Regions from separate parts of the Lactococcus sp. NH2-7C genome, predicted to be linked through region 1. Evidence: predicted binding sites of a transcription regulator. Region 1 holds the regulator's gene; each other region holds the start of a gene.
What was found. The regulator NrdR, encoded in region 1, represses ribonucleotide reductase genes. The targets are predictions, from matches to a motif close to ACACNATATATNGTGT.
Positions count from the first base shown of each region.

Region 1 (4,362 bases):
CAATAAAAGCTTGCACATCAGCATTTTTTAATACTTCTGCGACTAATTTTTCAAAATTTTCACGGATGTCTTGACGTTTTCCTAAGATGTCTCCGATAGATTCCATTAATTTTGCTCTCCTTTCAGTTTTTTGAGAGAGTCAAGCCTTATTTTCTCAAGTTTTGCAAGTTCTTCTTGGCTTGTTTTATTTTCATAATCTGGATTTGACCATTTTGGTGCTTCTTTTTTGATTTTCATTGGTCTTTTTTCAGCTCCAGCTTTAGCAGCAGCTAATTCTTCTCGTTCCAAAATTCGTTTTACCGCTGTTTCAGCTGTAAATACATCATTTCTCATCCAGTCATTAGCCAAAGCATTTACAAAATTTGGATTTAACGACGCATTTTTTTGCTGTACTAAAACATAGTGAATCAAAATATTTTGGACTTCTGCTGGCAAATTTTGGCGACTTAAATTAGTTAAAAGCTTATGTTCTTCCGAACTGACAAAGCCTCCTGCTTGCGCTTTTATCTGTCGGATGAAATCATCTGGTTCATGAGATTTACTGATAACAATCAAATCGGCAAATGCTTTAGGAAAAGCTGAAAGTGCTGGCTGCGGTTGACTAGCTCCTGAAAGCCTTCTCATCAAATTATTCATATTCAAACTTTTATCAGCATTGGCTGTTTTTTCTGCTTGCTTGAATAATTCGTACCAATTGAGTTCAAATTTTTCTGCTAGTGAATAGAGCGTTAAGGAGTCTTGATTTTCATTATTTAAATGATAGCCTTGACGTTCCATAATACTTTTAAAGGCCCCCATATCAAAACGTTCATTTGTATTTGAAGGGTTTTGTTGAGCTTGTGAGTCAAAACTAACTTTATAAACTTCATGAAATTTCTTGGAAACTTCTTTTCCTTTTGGTTCCATTCTTTTAGCTAAAGCAGCTACTCGGTTTTCACCAATTCTTGAAATCAAAAGTTGTCTATAAAAATCATCTGCAAGGAAATTTTCAAAATTTAGCGGACTTTTTACTTCAAAATAAAAGCTGGTATGATCATCATAAACGCGAACTAATGATAAGCCAGATAATTTATCTAATGCTTCAATAAAAGGATTGAGGCCAAGATTTAGATATTCCAAAAAGTGAGAAATTCTTCCAGTAGAGAAGCTTAGCATTAACTGATAAAGTGCAAAGGCATCCGTGCCAATGATTGGTAAATAGAGCAGACGAAAAGCCTCAGCGTCAAAGCTGGTCTTTCCTCGATTAAGCATTGTAAATGAATCTCCTGCTCTCATTTTTTTTCCTCACTTTTTACTGACAGGAATATCAGCAAGCTGATATTTCTTTTCTCTGCCGATAAAATACTCCTTACTCAGTCGCATTTTACTGACAGAAAGTTCAGCGAGCTGATCTTTCTTTTATCTACCGATAAAATGCTCTCTATTCAGTCGCATTTTACTGACAGAATTTATTTTTTGGTAATATTTTTAAGGAGCTCTTCTAATTCACTGACATCTTTGAATGAACGATATACACTGGCAAATCTGATATATGTAATATCGTCCAAATCAGCTAATTCTTGCATCACAAATTCACCAATAACATCTGATTCAACTTCATTACTGTCTAGTTGACGAATTTTTCTTTCAACATTTGCAACTATTGTTTCAATATCTTCACTTGATACTGGACGTTTGTATGCTGACCGAACTAAACCACGAACAATTTTTTCACGATTAAAAGGTTCACGTTTATCATCTTTTTTGATGACTAAAAGGGGCATTTCTTCGATACGTTCAAAGGTTGTGAAGCGAAAACCACATGATTCACAAACACGACGACGGCGAATAGCATCTTCGGCTTGTCTTGAATCAACAACTTTTGATTCTTCAGAAGAACACTTTGGACATCTCATCTTATTCTCCTTATTATAGATAATAAATTCTTATTAATTTTACTGACAGAAAATTTGTTTAGTCTTTTTCATTCTGTCAGTAACTTTTTTTATTAATTTTAATGACAGAAAGCAACTTATTTATTTTTTGGTAAAAATTTTGCTTCTAATCGATAGATTACTTGACCTTTTTGTGAGAATTTTTGCTCATACTCGGTCATTACATTTTGCGGAGCAAATTCTTCGTCTTGGTGTAAATCTAGCCAAACTTTTTTAAGTTCCATGCCATAGTTAGCTAAGGAAACTAAGGAGTATTCAAACAATCCACGATTATCAGTTTTGAAATGAATTTCACCTTCAGGACGTAAAATCTTTTCATAAGTTGCAAGAAATGATTTATAAGTCAAACGACGTTTTTCATGGCGTCCTTTTGGCCAAGGATCAGAAAAGTTCAAATAGACTTGGTCAATTTCACCATCAGCAAAATATTCACTCAAAGCTGCTCCATCAACAAGCATCATTTGTACGTTTGGCAAATCTGCTTCAATTGCTTTATCTAGTGCATAAGATAAAACTGATAACTGCATATCAATTGCAATGTAATTTATTTCTGGATGAAGAGCTGCCATTCCTGTGATGAAAGCTCCTTTTCCACAACCAACTTCGATATGAATCGGATGATTATTTCCAAAACGTTCTGACCAACGCCCTTTAAAGTCTGCTGGATTTTCAACTACGATATGTGCGTTTTCAGCAAGCATTTCGCCTGCTCCTTTACGATTTCTGACGCGCATTTTTACCTCAATTTTTTAATTTTTGATAGAAAATCATTGAAAATGATATTCTATTTCTTTATTTTTATTATTCAATTATAAGCCAAAAAATAGGAAGGTCCAAACCCTAGCCTATTTTTACTAAAATAATTCACAAAATTTACGAAGCCCCAAGATTTCTTGATTTACTTCTTTCATTTTTCCTCTAGAAAGATATTCAGAGATTTGGCGAAGAAAAGAAAGTTTTCCGTACCAAGCCACTTTATCCATAATATCTGAACGAGGTCTAACACCAGATGTCATCAACCACAAAGACCAATTATTTGGTTTAATATAGTGGGATAAAACATGTGCCATATCGACCATTGAATCTGATAAAAAGACTGTATCCCAATCTACTAAATAAATTTTTCCTGAATTATCATCCACTAACCAATTTTTATGATTGACATCGCCATGAACGACTACGACCTCTTCATTTTTGATTTCGGGAATTTGTTGACGCATTTCTTCAATGATTCCTGACAAAAAATGATTTGTTCGTAAAGCCTCAGTATTTTGGACACAATCCTCTAATAATTGTTCAGGAAGAATAATTTGACTTCCCAACTTCTTATAAGATTCAACCAATTTTTTTGAGTCATGCAAATGAGCTAAAATATGATTAATTTGACGGTCTTCCATATCCTCAGGACTTAGGGTATGACCGTCAATCCAAGGTTGAGCAGATAAGGTATCGCCTTCGGCCGTACGTTTTGTCCATAAGACTTTAGGCGTGATTCCCTCAAGATAAATACTTGGCAAAAAAGGACTGCCGTTTTTTTTAATAAAAACGCGTTCTTGATCACTTTTCCCAAAAAATGCATTGCCAGAGCCACCTTTAACAGGTGTCATATCCCAATCGGCTTTCATCATCCTTATCTTCTCCTTTCCTTTAAAATCTATTAATCATTATTTGAACCATTTTACTTTGTTCCTCAAACTTATGCGTTTGGATAGTGAATTAAAATAGTTTGAGTCAAAATATCAGCATATTGATATGACTCAGTTGTTTTTGGACCACGAGCCGGAATGTTTTCAATAATGAAATGTGTTGCATAGGCTTCAATCAAGTTCACTTTATGACGATTTTCGCGTTTACGACCAAATTGTGAAGTAATTTCAATCGTTTCACCCAAGTGTGCTTGAACTTTTTCACGAATGTCAACGATTTTTCCTATTTCTTGATTTTGGTTATCCATTTTTTCCTCCAAATAAGACGTAAAAGTCGGATTTCTCCGAACGCTTACCTTATAAATCTAATTTTATCCTTGATTATATCTCTCTTTTTTGATTAAAAGAATCAAATTTTATAATGTATTCTTTATCGTTCATTTTTATTAATAAAGAGAATTAGACAATTACTCATATTATAACACGAATTAGTCAAAAAAATCTAGTCGCCATATCGGTTATCAATACTTGCGAATTTATTATGCTCTTTAATAAAGAGTAATTCGACTGTTCCACGGCTTCCTGAACGGTTTTTTTCAATAATAACTTCAACTTTATTATCTTCCAGAATCTCTTCACCGTCTTCATCTTCACCAGTTCCACGTTCATAATAGTCATCTCGATAAAGAAATGCGACAATATCGGCATCTTGCTCGATTGACCCAGATTCACGGATATCAGACAAAACTGGTCGTTTATCTTGACGTTGTTCCACTCCACGT
Region 1 is NZ_CP124538.1:2,271,188-2,275,549, reverse strand. Features, by position in the region: gene dnaI (primosomal protein DnaI) at 1-106, opposite strand, end outside; gene QJV49_RS11435 (replication initiation and membrane attachment family protein) at 106-1,275, opposite strand; gene nrdR (transcriptional regulator NrdR) at 1,449-1,895, opposite strand; gene trmB (tRNA (guanosine(46)-N7)-methyltransferase TrmB) at 2,012-2,668, opposite strand; gene QJV49_RS11420 (phosphotransferase family protein) at 2,789-3,562, opposite strand; gene QJV49_RS11415 (Veg family protein) at 3,631-3,888, opposite strand; gene dnaB (replicative DNA helicase) at 4,083-4,362, opposite strand, start outside.

Region 2 (4,362 bases), 550 kb from region 1:
CGAAATGACCAAGTGGCTTGATTATAGCAGCCCTCGCAATGAAACATACAGCCGCTCACATAGAGTGAGCAGCGCACCCCTTCGCCATCAACGAAATTGAAGGGTTTATAATCTGCAATATAATTTTGTGAGAGTTCATCAGCTCTCCATTCTCCTGGTTTTGGATTGTTCATACTTATTTCTCCGCAAAATATTTTGATTTTGCTTCGTCAACTTCAACTGAATCAATCAAATTTCCATCGCTCAAAGCTCCGACAGAACCATTCATATGTTTTACACGTGATGAAATTTCTTTGTGACGACCATGAACCATTGGGCGTGCTTGCGGATTTCCAAGGTATCCACAAGTTCTCTTGACAACATCACAGGTTTTAGGATCATCATTGCCACATTGTGGACATTTAAATCCACGTTCCGTTGCCGCAAAATCTCCTTCAAAGCCACAAGCATAGCAGTGGTCAATTGGTGCATTTGTTCCAAGATATCCAATGCGATCGTAGGCAAAGTCCCAAACTGCTTCAAGAGCTTTCGGATTTTGTTGAAGAACGGGATATTCACAGTAATGAATGAATCCACCATTGGCATAAACAGGATAGTCTTTTTCAAACTCTAATTTTTCAAATGGAGTTGGATTTTTACGCACATCATAGTGGAAAGAATTAGTATAGTAATCTTTGTCAGTAATATCTGCAACTGAACCGAATTTTTCTTTATCCATTCGGCAGAAACGGTCAGTTAAACTTTCTGACGGTGTTGAGTAAACAGAATAATGATAACCAGAGGCTTTAGACCAATCTTCACAATCTTCATGCATTCGTTTCACAATTTCAATTGTAAAAGCTTTAGCTTCAGGATTATTTTCCCAAGTTGGGCCATAAAAAGTAGTCGCCACTTCATAAAGTCCAATGTAACCTAAACTTACAGTTGCACGTTCTTTATTGTACAATTCATCAACTGAACCTTCGGCATCAAGGCGTCCCAATGCACCATTCATAAAGAGAATAGGTGCATTTTTAGGTTGTGCTTCTTTAGCACGTTCAACACGAAAGGCAAGCGCATCATGAGCAATTTCAATTCTTTCATTGAAGATTTCCCAGAATTTTTCTTTATTTCCAGCGGCTTCAAGAGCAATACGTGGAAGGTTAACTGTAACAACTCCAAGATTATTACGTCCAGCAGTCACGTCATTCCCATTTTCATCTTTCCAGCCTTGCAAGAATGAACGACAACCCATTGAAGCTTTAAATGAACCTGTTAATTCAACAATTTTATCATAGCTCAAAATATCAGGGTACATCCGTTTTGTTGAACATTCAAGCGCAAGTTCTTTGATGTCATAGTTTGGTGTCCCTATTTCGAGGTTAAGTCCACGTTTGAGTGTGAAAATTAATTTAGGGAAAATAGCAGTACGGTGTTCTGAACCTAAACCACCAATCCGTACTTTTAAAATTGCTTTTTGAATTTCACGCGCATACCAATCATCTCCAAGACCAAAACCAACCGTTACAAAAGGCGTTTGACCATTTGAAGTAAACAAAGTATTAATTTCATATTCTAAAGATTGCATTGCATCATAGATATCTTTGGCTGTTTTTTCACGAGCGTAAGCTTCTTGTTTTTCAGCACCATCGATCCATTTTTGTGCATCTTTTAAATGTTTTTTATAATTTAACTTCGCGTAAGGTGCCAATACTTCATCGGCACGGTCAAATGAACAACCACCATATTGCGAACTAGCTACATTAGCGATGATTTGACTGGCTTGAGCAGTTGCTGTTTGAATTGATTTTGGCGAATCTACTTGCGCATTTCCAAGTTTAAAGCCATTTTCAAACATATTTTTAAAGTCAATCAAACAACAGTTAGACATTGTAGTAAATGGACTATAATCAAGGTCATGATAATGAATATCACCTTTTTGGTGAGCATTTGCCACATGTGGTGGAAGAAGTTTCAAACCAATTGCTTTGGAAACCGCACCAGCTGTCAAATCACGTTGAGTATTAAAAACGTTAGAATCTTTATTGGCATTTTCATTAACGACAGTTTGGTCGCGATTAATTAATTTTTCAATCGTGAAATTGATATCTGTTGCTTTAGTACGTGCCAAATCACGGTTAGCACGATAAGAGATATACTCTTCAGCCAATTGAGTTTCTCCAGACTCAAGGAGTTCTTGCTCAACGATGGATTGAATTTCATAAATTTTGACATTTTCAGAAAAACGAGTAAAGATTTCACTGACTACTCTGTCAGTAAGCTCTGAAAGAACCGCCATATCTGTCAGTTCAACTTTTTTAGCCGCTTTAGTCAAAGCATCAAAAATTTTCTCACTGTTAAATTTCACTGAGCGTCCGTCACGCTTTATCACATTAATTTCTTCTAGTGTTACATCTTGATATTTTACTTCACTTTTCATATTAACCATCCTCTTCAATTACATCATCTATTTTATCAAATTCTCAGAAATGACACAATATATAGGTTAAATTATGTAAACACACACAATATCTTGTGTTGCTTGTTTTCATTCCCTTTTCTCAATTTCATAAAGCAAAATATAATCCACTTGTATTCAAAATGTAACTAATACGTCTTAAATCAGATTTTTTCTCCAAATTCTCACATTTTCTAGCCAATATAAAACATTAAATAAAAAACGTTTACAAACCGCCACATAATTGTCATCTTTTTCTTCCATTAACCGTGGTAAAATAAGGTAGTACTTATTTTATTCTGTATTTTCAGGAAAGGAATTATTTATGCCAGTTTCTCGTATTAAAGTTAAAAATAGACATTTAAAAAAGAAAGCCAAAAAACCACTGGCTTTTTATAAACCAGCGACTAAATTTGCTGGCGCCGTTCTCATTGCAGGAACTTTGACGACCACTCATGAGCTTTTGCTCCAACAAACAAGCCCAATGGTTCAGGCTGCAACCAATTCGACAGAAGCTTTTATTGAAAGTATTGCTGCATCAGCAAAACCAGTTGCCGATAGTAATGGTCTTTATCCTTCAGTCATGATTGCCCAAGCTATTTTGGAAAGTAACTGGGGTTCAAGCCAACTTTCTCGTGCCCCCTATTATAATTTATTCGGTATTCAAGGAACTTACCAAGGAAAAAGCGTTGTTTTTAAAACTCAAGAATATCTTAATGGTAAATGGGTCACAAAAGATATGCCATTCAGGGTTTATCCATCCTTTAATCAAAGTTTCCAGGATAATGCTTATGTTTTAAAAACTACAAACTTCGGAAATGGTCCTTATTATGCTAAAGCTTGGCGAGCAAACGCGGCAACTTATCAAGATGCAACCGCAGCTTTAACAGGAAAATATGCAACTGACCCTAATTATGGAGCCTCCCTGAATCGAATTATTTCTCAATATAATCTGACTCGTTTTGACGGAGCTTCTTCAGCTGGTACTTCTAATACTGGTGGTTCAACAGCTACAAATACCAATAATAATTCAAATACAAGTACAAGCTCAACCACTTATACTGTTAAATCTGGTGATACGCTTTGGGGAATTTCGCAAAAATATGGAATTAGTGTTGCTCAAATCCAAAGTGCAAACAATCTTAAAAGTACAATCATTTATATTGGTCAAAAACTTGTATTGACAACTTCAAGTCCTTCGTCTAATACAAATGGTTCAAATGCTTCTGGAAATTCTGCCGCAAGCACAACGCCTACTACTTCGGTAACTCCTGCTAAACCAGCGTCACAAACGACGATTAAGGTTAAATCTGGCGATACGCTTTGGGGGCTTTCTGTCAAATATAAAACAACGATTGCTCAACTCAAAAATTGGAATCACTTGAGTTCTGATACAATTTATATTGGACAAAACTTGATTGTTTCACAATCTGCCGGCTCTTCAAGCTCTTCAACAGGTTCAAGCTCAGCCTCTACGAGTTCAACTTCTAACCCTTCCGCGGCTTCAAATACCTCTATTCATAAGGTTGTTAAAGGAGATACGCTTTGGGGACTTTCACAAAAATCTGGCAGCCCAATTGCTTCAATCAAGGCTTGGAATCATTTATCAAGTGATACTATTTTAATTGGTCAATATCTCCGGATTAAATAAGATATAACTTATAAAATAAAAAAGAATGAATTAACTTTCATTCTTTTTTTAATTCTTTTAAAACAGACTGAAGATGAATCGATTGAGTCGGTTCAGACATACCAACAGTCATTTCCCAAGGTGTTGTTTCTTTTTCAAGAGCAAGTTCAAGAAAAACGCGTTGAAAAGAAGTTAATTCTTCAGAACTCATTAAATAATCAATATCTGTTTTTGAAAGTAAAATTTTGTCCCGTTGAATCACTTTATTTAAATAACGGACCCAAAGTTCTAAATT
Region 2 is NZ_CP124538.1:1,721,320-1,725,681, reverse strand. Features, by position in the region: gene nrdG (anaerobic ribonucleoside-triphosphate reductase activating protein) at 1-179, opposite strand, end outside; gene nrdD (anaerobic ribonucleoside-triphosphate reductase) at 176-2,419, opposite strand; gene QJV49_RS08755 (LysM peptidoglycan-binding domain-containing protein) at 2,763-4,088, shown strand; gene QJV49_RS08750 (hypothetical protein) at 4,126-4,362, opposite strand, start outside.
Region 2: a site for NrdR is predicted at 2,503-2,518, ahead of nrdD (anaerobic ribonucleoside-triphosphate reductase). Genes of this name have one in related genera too.

Region 3 (4,362 bases), 280 kb from region 1:
ATTTAAATTCTGTTGTCGAAAAAATGCTACTATCTGGCATGAAAGTTACCTTAGTCCCTGTTTTAGACTTTGGCGCTTTGCCTATTTTCTCTAAAGTTGTCGCTGGATGTCCACCATTTTCGAAACGCTGACGATAAACAATCCCGTCACGAGTAATTTCAACTTCTAACCAAGTCGAGAGGGCATTTACAACTGAAGAACCCACACCATGGAGCCCACCAGATGTTTTATATCCTCCTTGACCAAATTTACCACCTGCGTGCAAAATAGTGAAAATTACTTCAACAGTTGGAATACCCATGGCGTGTTTCCCAACTGGCATTCCCCGTCCCTCATCTTCTACTGATAAAGAACCGTCAGCATTAATGGTGACCGAAATTCTATTACCAAAGCCTGATAAAGCTTCATCAACCGCATTATCTACAATTTCCCAAACCAAATGGTGCAAACCAGTTCCGTCAGTTGATCCAATGTACATTCCTGGGCGTTTTCTGACGGCATCCAATCCTTCAAGAACCTGAATCGCACTGTCATCATAGTTATTAATATCTATTACCATTTATATTCCTCTCATCGAAAGCCTATATTCTCTGTCTATTTTCATTATTATTTTTATTGACAACGAACTGACAAAAAATATTCATCTTGATTATTGTACCTTGTTCAGAAAGCTTTGTCAAAGGACTGCTGCCAATTTTATCATCTAATGGTAAGAATTTTTCAAAAAGTGAGTGAAGATGTTTCAATATTGTCAGTAATCTTTATTAAAAATATGATATAATTGTACAGTTAAAAGAGATTATCGATTTTAAACGAAATAAACTTCGGAGAACTTATGCTTACTATTATTCTTCTCATTGCCAGCTATCTTTTAGGGGCAATTCCATTTGGCTTATGGATTGGCAAGATTTTTTTCAAAAAAAATCTCCATGACTATGGCTCAGGAAATACTGGAACAACCAACACCTTTAGAATTCTAGGTGTAAAAGCTGGAATTTCTGTTTTTGCTTTTGACTTACTAAAGGGGACACTTGCTACTCTTTTACCTCTTTTTTTCCATATTAATAACGTTTCACCTTTGATTTTTGGTCTTCTGGCAGTTATTGGACATACCTTTTCAATATTTGACCACTTTAAAGGTGGTAAGGCAGTTGCAACTTCTGCTGGTGTGATTCTTGGCTTCAGTCCTTTCTTCTTGATTTACCTTCTTGTTGTCTTTATCATTATCCTTTGGCTTTTTAGCATGATCAGTCTTTCTAGTGTTGTGGGTGCTATCTTTGCTTTATTAGGAATTCTTATTTTTCCTAGTATCGGATTTATTCTTACCTCCTACGATCTTTTATTCTCAATTATTATTTTTGTTTTGGCAATTATTATTATTTTACGACATAGAACAAATCTCAAAAGAATCAAAAATCATTGTGAATCCCTTGTCCCATTTGGTTTAAACTTATCTAAACAAAAAGAAAAATAACACAATATGTTGTGTTATTTTTATATTCTTACATAATTTAGCACAATATCTAGTATCTTTAATTTGACTAGATATTTTTTTTACGATAAAATAAGACTATAAAAAGTTGAGAAAAAGTCAAAGACTTTTTACTCTCACTTATAAAATAAGTTTTTCCTCAAAGGAGATTTAAAATGGTTACAGTCTATTCTAAAAACAATTGTATGCAATGCAAAATGGTCAAAAAATGGCTCTCAGAACATGAAATTGCCTTCGATGAAATCAATATCGATGAACAACCTGAATTTGTCGAAAAAGTGATTGAAATGGGATTTCGTGCTGCACCTGTCATTACTAAAGATGACTTTGCCTTCTCTGGTTTCCGTCCTAGCGAATTAGCAAAGTTGGCTTAATATGAAACTTGCTTATTTCAGTGTGACTGGGCAAACTCGTCGCTTTGTTTCCAAAACAAACTTACCAAATGTCGAAATTAGTCCTGACGATGATATAGAAATGAATGAACCTTTTCTTTTGATAACGCCAAGTTATGCCGAAGAATCTCCAACTGTTTCTAAATCAATAGACGTTATGGACCCTGTTTTTGACTTTATGGCTTATAATGATAATTATAAACATTGTCAAGGAATTATTGGTACAGGAAATCGTAATTTTGCGGGTATTTATATTTTTACTGCTAAAGAAATTTCTGCAAAATACCAAATTCCACTTTTATATGATTTTGAGTTTAATGGTACACCAGCCGATGTTGCTGCTGTCGAAAAACTCGCTACACAGCTTGACAAAGGAGCGAAAGTCACCTTCAAAAATCCGCTGTGATTTTATGGCTTCACCCTATTTGAGTGAAGCCTATTTATTTTTAACTTTTTATTTCTATTAATTAGTTTGAACTTATTATAATATTCCGGTTCACCACTCTATTCTTTATGGTTGAACACTTTAAGAAAGGTCTTTTATGTCTCTAAAACAACTTAAAGATGTAACTTATTTCAAGCTTAATAACGAGATTAACATTCCCGTTAATGGTAGCATTCCTCTTGCTAAAGATAAAGAAGCAATTACTGCTTTTTTTAAAGAAAATGTCGAACCTAATCGTTATGAAGCCGATACATATATCGATAAACTCAATTGGCTCGTTAAAGAAGAATATCTAGAAGCTGAGTTTCTTGAAAAATATAATCCAGAATTCATTACAAATCTTCGTAAAGAATTGAGTAAATTTGAATTTCATTTTGATTCATTTATGGCTGCTTACAAATTTTATAACCAGTATGCTATGAAAAACAATGATGGCTCTCTCTACCTTGAAGATTTTGAAGACCGTGTGTTGATGAATGCTTTATATATGGCTGACGGCGATGAAAAATTAGCTAATAATCTTGCTTTTGCAATGATTAATCGTCGTTATCAACCTGCGACTCCGACTTTTCTAAATGCTGGACGTAAGCGTCGTGGTGAATTTGTTTCTTGTTTCCTTCTACAATTAACTGATGATATGAATTCAATTGGACGAACTATTAACTCTGCCTTGCAACTTTCTAAAAATGGTGGTGGTGTTGGTCTAAACTTGACTAATTTACGTGCTGCTGGTGCACCTATCAAAGGTTATGATGGAGTGGCAGCTGGTGTCGTTCCTGTCATGAAACTTTTTGAAGATGCCTTTTCTTATGCCAATCAATTAGGGCAACGTCAAGGTGCTGGTGTTGTTTATTTGTCACTATTCCATCCAGATATTATGGAATTCTTGTCAACTAAAAAAGAAAATGCGGATGAAAAAATTCGTGTTAAAACACTTTCTCTTGGGGTTACTGTTCCTGATAAATTCTACGAATTGGTTAAAAAGGGAGAAACAATGTATCTCTTTGAGCCATATTTTGTTGAAAAATATTATGGTAAGCCTTTTGCCGAAGTCGATATTACAGCTGAATATGATAAAATGGTAGCCAATCCAGAAATTCGTAAAACACCGATTAATGCCCGTGAACTTGAGCAAGAACTTTCAAAACTTCAACAAGAATCTGGTTATCCTTATATAGTAAATGTTGACACAGTCAATCAAGCTAACCCAGTTGATGGTGTGATTTCAATGTCTAACCTTTGTTCTGAAATTTTGCAAGTCCAAACGCCTTCTGTTTTGAACGATGACCAAACTTATAAGGTTGTTGGAACTGACGTCGCTTGTAACTTGGGTTCAACTAATGTTTTGAATATGATGACTTCTAACAATGAATTTGGAACTTCTATTGAAGCAATGGTTCGCGCTTTAACCTTCATCTCTGAAACTTCAAACCTAGATACTGTTCCAACTGTTCGTAAAGGTAATGATGAAATGCATGCGATTGGGCTTGGAGCAATGGGCTTACATTCTTTCTTGGCACAAAATCAAATTCACTATGACAGCAAAGAAGCCGTTGAATTTACCAGTGTTTATTTCATGTTATTGAATTACTATACTTTAGTGGCTTCAAATAAATTAGCTGTTGAAAAAGGCTCTAGCTTCAAGAATTTTGAAAAATCTGCCTATGCTGATGGTTCTTATTTTGATAAATATTTGACACATGATTATTTTGCAGCTGTTTCTCCTAAAGTTCAAGAACTTTTCAAAGATATTGCTGTTCCAACAATTGAGGATTGGACTGCTTTACGTGAAACAGTAAAAACTTCTGGACTCTATAATTCATATCGTATGGCAGTGGCTCCAAATGGTTCTATTTCTTATATTAATGACTGTTCTTCTTCTATTCACCCAATTGTCAATCGGATCGAAGAACGTCAAGAAAAGAAAGTTGGGAAAATTTATTATCCAGCTGCTGGACTTGCCACTGAAACAATTCCTTATTACAAATCAGCTTATGATACAGATATGCGTGCAGTAATTGACGTTTATGCAG
Region 3 is NZ_CP124538.1:2,547,645-2,552,006, reverse strand. Features, by position in the region: gene parE (DNA topoisomerase IV subunit B) at 1-559, opposite strand, end outside; gene plsY (glycerol-3-phosphate 1-O-acyltransferase PlsY) at 836-1,474, shown strand; gene QJV49_RS12695 (redoxin NrdH) at 1,648-1,866, shown strand; gene nrdI (class Ib ribonucleoside-diphosphate reductase assembly flavoprotein NrdI) at 1,868-2,290, shown strand; gene nrdE (class 1b ribonucleoside-diphosphate reductase subunit alpha) at 2,427-4,362, shown strand, end outside.
Region 3: a site for NrdR is predicted at 1,515-1,530, ahead of QJV49_RS12695 (redoxin NrdH). Genes of this name have one in related genera too.